Ancylobacter polymorphus: one gene and its partner. The protein of the gene in region 2 interacts with the protein of the main gene of each other region in a pairwise test. Links are inferred from orthologs where the notes say so. Each region holds a gene or a part of one and is shown on either strand. Other genes may lie near its edges.

Region 1 (7,477 bases), 900 kb from region 2 along the record:
CCTCGGGACGCGGATCGACGGCAACGATGTCCATGACCCCGCCCGGCAGCGTCACCTCGTCGCCGATCCATTTGCCGGTCAGCGCGCGGGCGACCGGCGACACCCAGCCGATGCGGCCCTGCGCCGGATCGGCTTCATCTTCGCCAACAATGCGAAAGGTGCGGCGACCGCCCTTTTCATCCTCCAGCGTCACCGCCATGCCGAAGGTGATGGCTTCACCCTCCTGGGGCGGGTCCACCGGCTCGGCATTGGCACGGCGCGCCGACCAATAGCGTAGTTCCCGCGAGGCGGCGGCGACGGCGTCGCGCTCGCCCTTGGCGCCGGCGGCAGACAGCGCCTCGCGCTGGCGGGCGATTTCGGCGTCGATCTGTGCGAGGCCCCGGCGGGTGACGAGGTTGCGATTCGGGCTGACGGGCCGTTCGGGCAGCGTATCCGCGCCGCTGTCTTCTTTCACGAAAGCGCGGCTCATCGCGCGACCTGCCTTCCCCTGCGGGGCCGCGCCGGGCCGGACCATGCCGAAAAGCCCTTGACAGCGGCCGAATACGTTGACTTTCCGAGCGTTATGCCTATGGTGCAACGCGTCGTCATACCATATCCGACTGAGGCGCTCCGCGCGACGACGATGCAACCATCCCCGGTTACGGCTCGGGGGTTCGGTGTGCGGTGCGCAGCCGCAGAATTGATCCAGATGCCTTTTAACGAACTGGGCCTGAGCGACAAGGTGCTCGCGGCCGTTGCCGATACCGGCTACACCGAGCCGACGCCGATCCAGGCGCAGGCCATTCCGCATGTGCTCGCGCGCCGCGACGTGCTGGGCCTCGCGCAGACGGGCACCGGCAAGACCGCCGCCTTCACCCTGCCGATGCTGACATTGCTGGAGCAGGGGCGCGCCCGGGCCCGCATGCCCCGCACGCTGATCCTCGAACCCACGCGCGAACTCGCGGCACAGGTCGAAGAGAACTTCACGCGCTACGGCAAGAACCACAAGCTGAACGTTGCCCTGCTGATCGGCGGCGTCTCCTTCGGCGACCAGGATGCGAAGCTGCTGCGCGGCGTCGACATCCTCATCGCCACGCCGGGCCGGCTGCTCGACCATGTGGAGCGTGGCCGACTGCTGCTCTCGGGCATCGAGATCCTCGTCATCGACGAAGCAGACCGCATGCTCGACATGGGCTTCATCCCGGACATTGAACGCGTGTGCAAGCTGGTGCCGTTCACCCGCCAGACGCTGTTCTTCTCCGCGACCATGCCGCCGGAAATCCAGCGCCTCGTCGCGCAGTTCCTGTCGAACCCGGTACAGATCGAGGCGTCGCGCCCCTCCTCCACCGCCTCGACCATCACCCAGTTGCTGGTCGCCTCACCCAAAGAGGATTTCGCCAAGCGCGAAGTGCTGCGCGGGCTGATCGACAGCGCCGAGAACCTGCAGAACGGCATCATCTTCTGCAACCGCAAGAGCGAAGTCGCCATCGTTCACAAGTCGCTGCTGCGCCATGGCTATAAGGCCGTGTGCCTGCATGGCGACATGGACCAGCGCTCGCGCATGCAGGCGCTCGACCAGTTCCGCACCGGCGAGGCCACGCTGCTGGTGGCGTCCGACGTTGCCGCACGCGGGCTCGACATTCCCGCCGTGAGCCATGTGTTCAACTACGACACGCCGCATCACGCGGAAGACTACGTGCACCGCATCGGCCGCACCGGCCGCGCCGGACGTGCGGGCGCCGCCTTCACCATCGTCACCTCCGCCGATTCCAAGTCGCTGGCGGCCATCGAGAAGCTGATCGGCCGTCCGATCGACTGGAAGGACGGCGCCGGTCTAGACACGGTGCCGGCGGTGGAGACGCGCGCACGTCCAGGCCGCGAGAAGGCGTCGGGTGACAGGACCGCGCGCGAAAAGGGCCGTGGCGGTCGCAACCGCGAGCGCGAGGATGGCGGCGAGAGCCGTGGCGCCCGTCCTGCCCGCCGCCGCGAGGCCGAGCCGGCCAGCGCGCCGGTCGAGGCTGTGGAGACGAAGGTCGCGGCTGAGGCTCCGGCCAAGCCGGCACGGCGCCGCTCTCGCGCGGCCGAGGCGGACGCCGCCCCGACCGCCGTCGCGCCTGCCGCTCCGCCCGTGGCCGCCTCGGCTCCGGCGAACGCGCCGCGCGGGCGTGGCCGCGAGAAGGCCGCCCCCGCCCCGGCGCGGGCGCCGGTCACCCCGCTCACCCATCGCCGCCCCGACCGGGCGCCGATGGACGAGCCGGCGGACACCTCGCACCTGCCGGCCTTCCTGCTGCGGCCGGTGAAGATCAAGGCCGGCTGAACGGCTCGCCCGCCTTGGGCTGCGGCAGGGCGGAACCGGCTTCCACCTGATCTGCAGCCACCACCGGCTTCGCCGCGCGCGGGCGGCGCGGCGATGACGCGGCTGGCGAAGCTGCGACTGGCTGATCAGTCGGCGTGGACGGCGTGCGGATGACTTCGCGCAGGCGCTTGATCAGGTCGCCACGCACCCCGCCTGCATCGCCCGAAGACGCCCAGCCGGAAAAACCGATCTCGACCCGGTCCAGCGCCATCTTTGCGATGGAGGCGGACGGACCCGGGGTGGCGGACACGCGCGGGTCGTTTTTCAGGAAAGCCAAGCCCTTCTCCATCAACCCCTCGATGTCGGCATCCGGCTTCAGTTCCAGCGCGAAGCTGAAGCTGCGGGCGCCATAGACCGAGCGGTTGATGATCGGCGCCCCCCACACCCGGCCGTTCGGCATCAGCACCTGCACATTGTCGCCCGCGGCGAGTTCGGTGGTGAACAGGGTAATGGCCTTCACCGTGCCGCTCTGCCCGCCGACCTCGACGGAATCGCCGACCTTGAACGGGCGGAACAGCAGCAGCATCAACCCGGCGGCGACATTGGACAGCGTGCCCTGCAAGGCGAGCCCCACCGCCAGAGAGGTGGCGCCGAGCACCGCGATCAGGCTGGTGGTCTGAATGCCGAAGCGTTGCAGCACGGCGAGCCCGACGAACACCAGCACGGTGTAGCGGGCGAGGCTTGAGAGGAAGCCGACAATGGTCGGGTCGACCCGGTGCGTGGCGTTCAGCGCCCGGGTCACCAGCCGATCCACCACGCTCGCCAGCCACCAGCCGATAATCAGCAGCGCCAGAGCATAGAGAATGTTCAGCCCGTAAAGGACGATGAGGTCGCCAAGCCCATTCAGGCCGCCATAGCTGTCGAGATCCATCGCTTGTCGCTCCGTGCGCGTCCGGGAGCCCGGCACCGCCGGGACCTTCGGCAAACACGTGCGACGCGGGCGGGTTCCCGCGGGACGCATGTTTCAGCGTCGGCGCGAGCGACGAGGGATGGCGGCAGCGCCGGCCGCGCGGGCGATGGCGAGGGCGCGATGGGCGAGCGCGGCGGCGAGTTCGCCATCGTCGAGCGCCGGCTCCGGTAGTGACCAGTAGCCGACGCTCACCCGCCTTCCATCCTTGCGCGCATAGGTGAAGGGCTCGGCGCCCGCAGAGGCGAGATCGGCGGCGAAGGCCGCGTCGGTCTTGAGATAGAGGCGCCCGTCGATGACGAGCCCGAACATCACGCCGTCTGCGTACAGCCCCTGCCCGCCGAACAGGCGGCGGGTGCGCACGGGCCCGAAGGCGGCGAAGAGATCGGCGATGTCGGCCTCATCCATCGCGCACCGCGAGGGATCAGGCGCTGGCGCCGGTGGCCTCGGGCCGTACGGGGGTGATGGCGACGGATTCGCCGCAGCCGCAGGCCGAGGTCTGGTTGGGGTTGTTGAACACGAACTGGGCAGCGAACTTGTCCGCCTTGAAGTCCATCTCGGTGCCGAGAAGATACAGGATCGCCTTGGGGTCGATCAGCACCTTCACGCCCTTGTCCTCGACCACCTCGTCGAACTTGCCCGCCTCTTCGGCGAATTCCATCGTGTATTCCATGCCGGCGCAGCCGCCATTCTTGACGCCGATACGAAGCCCGGCGACCGGCTTTTCCGAACGCGCGATCACCTGCCGCACGCGGTCGGCGGCAGCGTCGGTCAAGGTCATCACCTTGGGGCGGGGGCGGGGCTGGGTCATGTTCACTGTCTCCACATCGACGCCGGTTCAAGGCCGGCGGATCGGTCCCGCCTAATGTGGGGGATGCGTGGGGCGCCGGCAAGGGCGAAGGCGGCGGGTAGCGCCAGCGTCATCCCGGCCGAGGGCAGCGAGAGCCGGGACCGCTCTTCGTTCGGCGCGATCCCGGATCGGCCTACGGCCGTCCGGGATGACGACAGCGGACACGTCCCAGCCCTCAGTAATTCGGCCAAAGCCCGGGCGTGGCCAGTTCGACCATGTGATGGTCCGGATCGCGGAAATACAGGCTGACCCCGCCCCCCTTCCAGTTCACCCGGCCTTCCAGCTTCACGCGATGGGCGGCGAGATGCTGCTCCCAATGCGCCAGAGAACTTTCCGGGATCGCCAGCGCGTAATGCAGCGCGCCGCTGCCGTCATGCGGCGGGATGGTGCCTTCCGCCATCACCACCGGCTCCAGCGTCGCGCCGCGCAGGAACAGCAGAAGCACGCTGCCCGGCCCGGCGCGATAGGCGCAGAAGCGGTCATCGGCGACCATCGGCTCCAACCCCAGCACGCGCTCATAGAAGGCGCGGGCCCGGGCCATGTCGTCAACATAGAGCCCCGTTTCCAGCACGCCGGACAGCGGCGGCGCGACGGGGGTCTCACTCACCACAGATTCAGCGCCAGCCGCGCTTCCTCGGACATCCGACCCTGATCCCACGGCGGATCGAAGGTGAGGTTGACGGTAGCACCGGCGACACCGCCGACGCTGGCTACCGCGCCCTCCACCATGCCGGGCAGTTCGGCCGCCGAGGGGCAGTTGGGCGTGGTCAACGTCATTTCCACCGCGACCTGACGGTCGTCGGCGATGTCGACCTTGTAGATGAGGCCGAGCTCGTAGATGTCGACCGGGATTTCCGGGTCATAGACGGTCTTGAGCGCCGCGACGATGTCGTCGGTCAGGCGCTCAAGCTCCGCCTCCGGAATGGCGGCGTTCACAGCCGGGGTGTTCGGCGTGTCGGAGGTCTGGGCTTCGCTCATGCGAAAAGATCCTGAGCCTTGATGAGGGCGTCGGCGAGAATGTCGACTTCCTCATGCGTGTTGTAGAGCGCGAACGACGCCCGGCACGTCGCCGTCACACCATATCGCCCCAGAAGCGGCATCGCGCAATGGGTGCCGGCACGCACCGCCACGCCGGCGCGGTCGATCACGGTGGCGATGTCATGCGCATGCGCGCCCTTCACGTCGAAGGCGAAGATCGCGCCCTTGCCCGGCGCGTCGCCATAGACCTGCACGGAATTGATCTGCGCCAGCCGCTCGCGGGCATAGGCGCCGAGCGAGGCCTCATGCGCGGCGATGCGCTCGCGGCCGAGGCTTTCCATATAGGCCAGCGCCGCGCCGAGCCCGATCGCCTGCACGATGGGCGGCGTCCCGGCCTCGAAGCGGTGCGGGGGCTCGCCATAGGTGACGCCCTCTTCGGTGACGGTGCGGATCATCTCGCCGCCGCCCTCATAAGGCGGCATCTTCTCCAGCAGCGCCCGCTTGCCATAGAGCAGGCCGATGCCGGTCGGCCCGTAGAGCTTGTGGCCGGTGACGGCGTAGAAATCGACATCGAGGTCGACCACGTCCACCGGCATGTGCACGGCGGCCTGCGAGCCGTCGACCACCACCAAAGCGCCGGCCTCATGGGCGAGGCGGGCGATCTCCTTGATCGGCGTCACCGTGCCGAGCACGTTCGACATATGGGTGATGGCGACGATCCTGGTCCGCTCGGTGAGCAGCGCCTTGAAGGCGTCGAGGTCGAAGGCACCGTCCTCGGTCACCGGCGCCCATTTAATCACGGCGCCCTTGCGCTCGCGCAGATAGTTCCATGGCACGATGTTGGAATGGTGCTCCATGATCGAGAGCACGATCTCGTCGCCTTCGCCGATCGACTGGCCGAGCGAGGAGGCCACGAGGTTGAGCGCGCCGGTGGCGGAGCGGGTGAAGATCACCTCGTCCAGCGTCGGGGCGTTGAGGAAGGCGCGGCAGCGCTCGCGGGCTTCCTCATAGGCCTCGGTCATCGCATTGGCGAGGAAGTGCAGGCCGCGATGGACGTTGGAATATTCGTTCTCATAGGCAAAGCGCATCCGGTCCAGCACCTGCACCGGCTTCTGCGCCGAGGCGGCATTGTCGAGATAGACCAGCGGCTTGCCGTAGACCTGCTTGGACAGGATGGGGAAATCCTGCCGCACGCGGGCGACGTCGTAGGTGCCGTCGGTGACGGCGGGATGGAGGGTCATCTTCCGGCCTTTCGTTAAGGCGTCATCCCGGCCGCAGCGAAGCGCAGAGCCGGGATCGCGGGCCGAGCAATGGCCCAGTTCGGCGGACGATCCCGGATCGCGGCCATGCCGCGTCCGGGATGACGGCTTCGATCAATGCGCAACCGCGCCTCAGGCCCGCGCCGCGAGCCAGGCTTCCGCGCGTTCGACCAGCGCCTCGCGCAGGCCGTCATGCTCGACGGTCTCCACCGCCTCGCCGACAAAAGCCTGCACCAGAAGGCTCTGCGCCTCCTTCATCGGGATGCCGCGAGCGCGCAGATAGAACAGAAGTTCGTCGTCGATGGCGCCGCAGGTGGCGCCATGGCCGCACTGCACATCGTCGGCGAAGATCTCCAGTTCCGGCTTGTTGTCCATCTCTGCGTCGTCGCCGAGCACCAGCGCGCGGCTCATCATCCGCCCGTCGGTCTTCTGCGCCGCCTGACGGACGACGATCTTGCCCTGGAACACGCCACGGGAGGAATCGTCGAGCACATGCTTGAACAGTTCCCGGCTCTCGCAGCCCGGCACCTGATGGTCGACATAGAGCGTGGTGTCGGCATGCTGACGGTTCTTCAGCAGCGAGGCGCCGTTGAAGCCGACATGGCTGTTCTCGCCCGACAGCGTGGCGTAGAGCGAGGTCCGCGCCACTGCGGCGCCGAGCGAGAAGCTGAAGGTGTGAACCTTCGATTCCCGGCCGACCGCGAACAGCATCGTCGCGAGGTGGAAGGCGCCCTCGCCATCCTCCTGCAGCCGCACCACATCGAGATGCGCCTCGTCGCCGACCACGAACTCGGTGGCGGCGTTTGCCTGATAGGCAAGCCCGTCCGGCCCCTCGAAGCTCTCGGCATAGGTGAAGGCGGCGCCCTCCCCGACGACGACCAGCGAACGGGCATAGCTCGCCGCAGCCGTGGCGCCGGCGAACACATGCGCCACATGCAGCGGACGTTCGATTTTCGCCCCCGGCGCGACGGTGACCACCACACCGTCCTTGGCGAGCGCGGTGTTGAGCGCCAGCGCCGCGTCGTAGCGGCCCGGCTGGATACCGCCGAGACGGCTCAGCACCTCGTCACCCGCCGCAATGGCGGCGGACAGGGTGGTAACGGTGAGCCCGGACTCCAGATCGGCGAGGTCGGACAGTTCCGGCACCA
Region 2 (7,588 bases):
GCGCGAGAAGCGCTTCGTGGCGGCCGCCAAGCGTGTCGTCCAGGTTCTCATGCGCATTGCCGAGCGCATTGGCGACGTTGGTGATGAGACCCGCCTGCTCGCTGAAGGAATGGCTGAGGCGGGCGACATCCTTGAGCACGTCAGTGGAGACCGAACGCAGCGCGCGGATCTGCTCGTCCATACGCGCGGAGGCGACGGCACTGGCCTCCTCGACATTGGCGACGGTGCTGCGGAAGGCTTCCAGACGTTCGCTGATGGTCTTCTCGGTGTCGGCGAGATTGCTGGCCGAGCTGGCGAGTACGTCCTGCAACTGCACGTTCACGTCGCCAAGGCGTTCCAGCAGGCTGGTGACATCGCCCTGCAGCGCCTCATTGGTGGCGGCGATCTCGGCCACCGCCGAACGGCCGCTGGCGGCGATCGCATCGATCAGGCCGCTGCCACGCCCTTCCAGCGCCGCCGCGAACTCTTCGGCCAGCCGTGCAAACTCCTCGGACGCCACCGTGGTGGCGCGGCGGGCGCTGTCGGTAAGCTGAGCGCCCTGGCCGTCGAACGCATCGACAAGGCGGGCGAATTCCTGGGAGGCCCCACCGGTGGCTTCGCGCACGCTTTCGACCAGCTGGCTGCCGCGCCCATCGAACTCGTCGACGAGGCGGGAGAACTCGCTGGAGGCGAGAGCGGTCGCCTGGCGGGCGCTTTCCACCAGCTGGGCGCCGCGCCCGTCGAATTCGCTGAGGAGGACATCGCCGGCTGTGGCGATTTCCTGGGTGACCTGGCCGCCGATCTGCTGCAGCGAGGTGGAGACTTCGCCGGTGACCAGCTTGAGCTGGCTGTTGACGTCGCTGCCCACCGACTGCAGCGAAGCGGTGACCTCGCCACCCGCCGCCTGCAGAGAGGCGGCGACATCGCCGGTGATCTGCTGCAGCGAGGACACGACATCGCCGCTGATCTGCATCAGCTGGTCGGCGCGGCTGGTGGTCGCGCTGTCGAAGGCGGAGATGATGGCATCCGAGCGGGCTTCCAGCGTGTTCAGCAACTCGTCGCTGGCGCGCATGATCTCGGTCACGGCGCCATTGCGCGTGGTGTCGAGCGCGGCAACCAGGTTCTGGCGGTGATCGTCGATGGCCGTCAGAAGATCGGTGCTGGCGCGGGCGATCTCGCTGGTGATGGAGATGCTGCGGTCTTCCAGCGCCGTGAGAAGGCCGTTGCCGCGCTCTTCGACGATGCGGGCGATCTCATCCGTGCGTGAGTCGAACAACGTCGTCACTTCGCCGGCCCGGTCGGACAGGGTCCGGCTGACATTGTCGACCAGCGAGGTGAGGCTGGTTTCGATTTCGGACGCTTCGCTGCGCAGCTGACCGGCGACGGCACCGATGCGTTGGCCGAGCAGGTCGGCCATTGCCGCGCCGCGCACCTCCACCGAGGTGGCGACATTGTCGAGACGGCTGATGACGGTCGCCTCGAAGCGGCCCACGCGCTCGTCGAGCGAGGTCGCGATATCCTGGGCGCGCGCCGCGAGGGTGCGGTCGGCCTGATCGATATGCTGCGAGAGCTGGTCGGCGATGGTGCCGGCACGCTCGTCAAAGAAGCCGCTGAGCATGCCAAGCGATTCGCTCATCGCGTCATTGGCCTGACGGGCGCCTTCCGACAGTGTCTGGGCGAACTCGACGGTGCGGCTGCCAAGGGTCTCGTTGAGGCCTTCCACGCCCCGGTCGAGCACGCTTTCGATGCTGGCAATGCGCTGGTCGAGCGCGGCGGCCACCTGTTCTGCCTTGTTCGAGACCTGATCGTCGAAGCCGGAGAGGTTGGTGTCGATCGCGCGGGTGACCGCGTCGACGCGGTCCGAAATGCGCTGGACCAGCTGGCCACCATTGGTGTTGATGACCGTATCGAAGTCGCGCAGCCCGTCGACGATCTGGCGGCCCAGCATCGCGGTGTCGACAGAGATGCGGTCGGCGATCTCGCCGCCGCGGACGCTGACCAGATCCTCGATGTTGCGGAACTGCTGCTCCAGGTGGTCGCGCATGTTCTCGCTGCGCGTGGTGAGGTCGGAGGCGAGATAGTCGGCCGCCTCGCGGAACTGCTCGGTCACCCGCGCACCGTTGTCGGCGAGCGTCTGCGCCGCTTCGGCGCCGACATGGGCGAGCTGCTGGGTCAGAGCCTGGCCGCGATAGTCGATATCCTGCGAGACCCGGCCTGCCGCTTCGGCGAGGGCATCGTGAATGCCGGTGCCGGCCTGCGACAGCTGGTGGACCACGCGCTGCCCGGTCTCGCCGAGCAGCCGCTCCAGCTCGGCGCCGCGCACGGCGACAGCGTCATAGATGCGGTTGCCGGTATCGGCGATGCGGTCGGCGAGGTCGTCGCCGCGCACGGTGATGGTGTCCGCCACCCGGTTGCCGGTCTCTTCCAGCTTGCGCACGACTTCGCCGCCGCGCACCGAGAGGTCGAGTACCAGCGCGTCACCGGTGGTCTTGAGCGTCTGGTTCACCTGGCTGGCGCGGATCGCGATCTCGTCGGCGAGACGCGTTCCGGTGCTGACCAGGGCATCGGTGATCTCGTCCGAGCGCGCGGTGAGCGTGCTGGTGAGGTTGATGGTCGTGGCCGACAGCTTGTCGCCCAGTTCCTCGGTCCGCAGATTGACCACATGCGACAGTTCGGAGGCGGTGCGCAGCAGGCGGTCGCCGATTTCATCGGTCCGGGCGGCGAGGGTGTCGGAGAGGTTCTCGGTGACGCCGGTCAGCTGGCGGCTGATCTCGTCGGTACGGATCGACAGGGTGTCGGAAAGGTTTTCGGTGACACCGGCGAGCTGGCGGCTGATCGCGTCGGTACGGGTGGCCAGCGTGTCGGTTAGGTTCTCGGCGATGCCGGCAAGCCGCAGGCCGATTTCGTCGGAGCGTGCCGTCAGCGTCTTGGAGAGGTTGTCGGTCGCGCCCGAGAGCTGGCGGCTGATCTCGTCCGTGCGCGCGCTCAGCGTTTCGGTGAGCTGCGTGGTGACGCCGGAGAGGCGGTTGCCGATCTCGTCGCTCTTGGCGGCGAGGGAGGAGAGCAGATGCTCGCTGGAATCGGACAGGTTGGTGTTGACCTCCGACCCCGTCGCCTGCAGCCGGTCGATCAGGTCGCCGCCCTTGTCGGACAGCGCCTCAATGATGGTGTCACCGACGCGGCCGAGCGCGAGGGTGATGTGTTCGCCACGATCCGAAAGCGTCAGGGCCACCCGGTCGGCGGCCAGCGTGACAGTCTCGTTGATGCGGTCGCTGACATTGCCGACTTCCTCGGCAAAGGTGAATTGCGAGGCGGCGAGGGTCTCGCGCACATGCTCGGTCTGGGTCAGGATCGCATCGCGTTCGAGCTGCAGGCGCTCGATAAGCTGATGCATCTTGCGGTTGTTGTCGTCATAGGCTTGGGCCAGTGCCGCAACTTCGCCGCGCACGAAGGCTTCCGCCTCGCTGGCGCGGGTGACCGCCTGTTCGAGCCCGGCATATTGAGCGAGCGTGTCCGGCGAGACGCCTTCCGGCATCTGGATGGCCGGCAGGGCGGCGGCGGTTGCCGGCGCGATCACGGCCGGGGCGGGTGCGGCTGCCGGGGTCTTCGCCGGTTCGGCAAGGCGGATGGCGACCTGCGCCATGGAGTAGGCGACGATCCGCATTTCCTGCATCCGCCGTACCATGGCGGCGAGCACGACGAAGAAGATCGGCGGAACGAGAGTCGCGGCAATGCCCGCGAGGAAGCCGGGCGCATTCATCAGCGCGGAGAAATTACCGCCAACGGCCCCGAACTGCGCCTGCAGCAGCACGCCGCCGGCCACGAGCCAAACCAGAGCGGCGATGCTGGCAACGACATAGGGCGTGGAGGAGGGCCGGCGCTGCAGAGACGCCAGCAGCTGCCCGATGCTCTCCCGGTCGTCATTGGCGGCGGCACGGCGTCCCTTCGACGGCGTGGCCGTCTCGGCCGGTTCGGGCTCGCTGCGCACCTCACTGCGAGGAAGAACCGCCGCGGCGCCCGCGGCTGCCGCGCTTGCCGCCACAGCGGGGGCAGCCGGGCTCAGCCCGGCATCGGCACCGGAAGGGGTGACGTCGAATGTCGGCTCGCCCGCGCGAGCAAGGTCGGACGTGTCGGCGAGGTCATCCTCGGACAGCCGGAAGTCGTCGTCGAGCGACGCCGCGTCGAACTCGGCTGGTTCCGCCGTGTCGCCGAAGAGGTCAATTTCGTCGAGAAAGCGTGACGACCCGGCGTCGCCAGTGGCGCCGGTGCGGGTCTCGATCCGCGGTCCCTCCGGCTCGCGGGCCGGGGGCAGCTCGAAGTCGTCCCCCGCCGATGCGGCAAAACCGTCATCTGGCGTGTGGTCGAGACTGAGCGCCTCCTCGATGGCCGACAGCGCGGCCTCGGCGGGATCCTGCTCAATCTTCTTCGTGTTCGTCGACATCGGCGCCTGCCTCCGGTCCGTACTCTACTCCGACCGGCTCGCGCCGTCGGCCCGGGGTTTCGCGGAGTCATGGCATTCCCGTCCGTGGGAGAGTTCCGCACTTGACGAGAGGAACGCCAGTTCCCCGCAGCTTTATCCTACGCTCTTGACCATCAGAAATGGAACGGGGGTTAACGGGCTGATTTCAGTTATCGTTAACGCCCTGTTTACCACGCTGTGAAACCTGTGATTCACGGTCTTCCGAAAATCTCTTCGTCGCCTCCCGCCCCGCGAATCGCGCTGCGGCCAAACCGTCGGGACGTGGTGCGAGCCGGCTGGTGTTCGGCGCGTCTCATCGTTATCTAGGGCGGACCTTCCTGAAGTCATTCCAAATCGCTGAAGCCCCCATGCCCAAAATCACCTTCGTCGACGCCGCCGGCACAGAGCGCACCGTGGAGGCCGCCCTCGGCGCCACCGTAATGGAAGCGGCGATCCGCAACGGCGTTCCGGGAATCGACGCCGAGTGCGGCGGCGCCTGCGCCTGTGCGACCTGTCACGTTTATGTGGACGAAGCATGGCAGGCCGCCACCGGCGAGCCGGGGCCCATGGAGGAGGATATGCTCGATTTCGCCTCCGACGTGCGCCCCACCTCGCGCCTGTCCTGCCAGATAAAGGTCACCGAGGCGCTGGACGGGCTGGTCGTACGCACGCCGGAAAATCAGGGCTGAGCGGTTCCCGTCGGGGGCTTTTGGCCCTCGCTTCCGGTCTCCTTCGTCGTGCTGCGGCTCACGAGCCCAGAGGCGACATCGCTGAGCGCCGGCGCCGGCAGGGCGACGAAGGGCAGGGGGCGTGTCACCTCGATAGCGGCGATACCGAGCCGCGCGGTGAGCAGACCGTTCACCACGCCCTCGCCCAGCCGTGCCGAGAGCTTGGCGGCGATGCCGTGGCCGACAACCTGCTGAACCAGCGAATCGCCCGCCGCCATTCCACCGGTGACGGCGAGATGGGTGACCACCTGGCGAAAAAGCCGCACCATGCCGAGCGCGCCGGGGCGTCCGCCATAAAGCTGCGCCAGCCGTCGCACGAGGCCGATGGCGGTCACCAGCACGAAGATGAGGTCCACCGCCGCACGCGGCGAGACGGCGGTAACCACCGAGACGCGCTTGGCGGCGTTGGACACCAACTGCGTCGCCTCGGCGTCCAGCGGGGCCATCAGCTGGCGCTCGGTGAGCCGGATCAGATCGGCGCCGTCGATGATGGCGTCGAGATGGCCTGACAGTTCTGTGCGGGCGCGAAACAGGCGCGGCGAGGTGGCGGCGATGGCCAGGAGTTCATTCGTCACCGATTCAGCGAGGCGCCGGTCGTCTTTCGCTAGCGCTTCCGCCGCTTGTTCGCGCAGGTGATTGAGCGTGCGCAGGCGAATGAGCCCGAAGGCCTCGCGCGTCAGAATGGCGAGGCTGGCCAGCGCCAGAGCCAGCGCGAAAGCGAGGCCGACATAGCCGAGCCAGTCGGCACGGGCGAACAGGTCTTCGACCAGCTTCGTCACCGCCAGTCCAGCCCCGAGGCTGACCAGGCCGCCGAGCCCCGCCCAGAACAGTTGGCCCCAGCGCGACGTCTTCGGCGGGGCCGGCGGGAGCGGGGTAATTTCCTCAAGAGCTTCGGCCGAGGTGGGAGTGACCACCACGGCGCCACGTGGCGCGGCGCGACCGTCTTCGGCCAGCACGACGCCGGGATCGTCGAGACGGAAGGCTTGCGGGCGGCGAGGGGTGCGGTCGCTCATGGGTGTCCGTGTCCAGCCGGCTTTATTTCAGTCGGTCGCCGAGGAGGAATTCCAGCGCGCGATCGAGACGAATATGGGGAAGCGGCAGCGCGAGAGTCTCCGCATTGCGTGTGACCAGCGGGGGACGGAAGCGCAGGAAGCGGAAATCGCCGCCTGCCGCGTCCGACAGGCCGCTGAAGCCATGGGCGGGATCGAACAGGGCGGACGGGTTCTCCGGCAGGTCGCCGGGGAAAACGGCGGCTTCCGCCAGCCCGTCGAAATCGTCCGCGCCGTGTTGGCCGGCCTCGGGTACGCCGACAATGGCCGGCAGATGCGCCCGCCCGCGCTTCACCATCGCCTCGCGCGTCGCCCGCACGGCGGCGAGCGCTACCACGTCGATGTCAGCACCCGCGTTTTCCGCCCGCCCCAAGGCCCGCTCCACGAGCCGGCGCAGGATCGCCTCCAGCGGGTCGTGGCTGGTGTGGTGCAGATGGTCGGCCTTGGTCGCGGCGAACAGCACTTTGCCGATGCGATGGCGGAAAAGGGCGGCAAGCCATGAGTTCCGCCCGATGCGGAAGGCGGCGAGGATGCCGTCCAGTGCGGATTCGAGGTCTGCCAGCGCCGCCGGCCCGGCATTGAGCGCGGAGAGCACGTCGATGAGCACGATCTGCCGATCGAGCCGGGCGAAATGATCGCGGAAGAACGGGCGGACGATGCGTTCCTTATAGGCTTCGAAGCGCCGCTCCATCATCGCCTGCAGCGAGCCGGAAGGGGCCTGCGTACCTTCGGCAAGGTCGAGCGGGGCGAAGGTGAGGGCGGGCGAGCCTTCGAGGTCGCCCGGCATGAGGAAGCGCCCCGGCGGCAGCAGGCTCATCGACACGGTCTCGGCGCGGCACGCGGCGAGATAGTCGGTAAACAGCGCTGCGAGCTTCCGTGCCTCGGCCTCATCCGCCGGGGCGGACGGGTCCGTCGCTTGCAACGCCGCCAGGAACGGGCCGGCGAGCGGACGGCGGGCGGGTGCATGGGCAAGGGCGAGGCTATGCCGGGCGAAATCGGCGAAGGACTGGTCGAGCAGTGGCAGGTCGAGCAGCCATTCGCCGGGATAGTCGACGATGTCGAGTGTGAGCGTCCGGCGCCCGCCGCGCGCGGGAGCGTAGTCGATGGCCAGGCGCAACTCGCTGATGCGCCGTGTCGATTCCGGCCAGCGGCGGTCGTCCACCAGGGTGGCCAGATGCCCCTCATAGTCGAAGCGCGGCACCCCGTCGTCTGGCTGCGGCTCCAGCCTCGCGGAGGCGATGCGTCCCTCATGCATGGCCCGGAAGACCGGCAACCGTCCGCCGCGCATCAGCGCATGGACCAGCGCGGTGGTGAACACGGTCTTTCCCGCCCGCGACAGGCCGGTGATGCCGAGCCGCAGCGTCGGGCTGGCG

What was found.
Region 1: the proteins of K9D25_RS13560 (region 2) and K9D25_RS18140 interact in binary tests that used the Escherichia coli proteins (3 or more experiments, as listed by UniProt). The link is inferred for Ancylobacter polymorphus from one-to-one orthologs.

Annotation. Positions count from the first base shown.
Region 1 is NZ_CP083239.1:3,775,234-3,782,710, forward strand. Bases 2,361-5,168 are described here. They hold K9D25_RS18140 (HesB/IscA family protein), read right to left. Parts: upstream 4,054-5,168; coding sequence 3,667-4,053; downstream 2,361-3,666. Other genes in these bases: K9D25_RS18130 (mechanosensitive ion channel family protein), read right to left, coding at 2,361-3,206; K9D25_RS18135 (TfoX/Sxy family protein), read right to left, coding at 3,300-3,650; K9D25_RS18145 (VOC family protein), read right to left, coding at 4,268-4,699; K9D25_RS18150 (SUF system Fe-S cluster assembly protein), read right to left, coding at 4,696-5,070; K9D25_RS18155 (cysteine desulfurase), read right to left, coding at 5,067-5,168. Also shown: K9D25_RS18120 (GreA/GreB family elongation factor), read right to left, coding at 1-469; K9D25_RS18125 (DEAD/DEAH box helicase), read left to right, coding at 689-2,296; more of K9D25_RS18130, read right to left, coding at 2,283-2,360; more of K9D25_RS18155, read right to left, coding at 5,169-6,311; Fe-S cluster assembly protein SufD, read right to left, coding at 6,462-7,477. UniProt on the Escherichia coli protein: Is able to transfer iron-sulfur clusters to apo-ferredoxin. Multiple cycles of [2Fe2S] cluster formation and transfer are observed, suggesting that IscA acts catalytically.
Region 2 is NZ_CP083239.1:2,875,163-2,882,750, forward strand. What follows is about bases 3,548-6,466. They hold K9D25_RS13560 (2Fe-2S iron-sulfur cluster-binding protein), read left to right. Parts: upstream 3,548-4,806; coding sequence 4,807-5,127; downstream 5,128-6,466. Other genes in these bases: K9D25_RS13555 (apolipoprotein acyltransferase), read right to left, coding at 3,548-4,420; K9D25_RS13565 (YcjF family protein), read right to left, coding at 5,118-6,179; K9D25_RS13570 (YcjX family protein), read right to left, coding at 6,202-6,466. Also shown: more of K9D25_RS13555, read right to left, coding at 1-3,547; more of K9D25_RS13570, read right to left, coding at 6,467-7,588. UniProt on the Escherichia coli protein: Ferredoxin are iron-sulfur proteins that transfer electrons in a wide variety of metabolic reactions. Although the function of this ferredoxin is unknown it is probable that it has a role as a cellular electron transfer protein.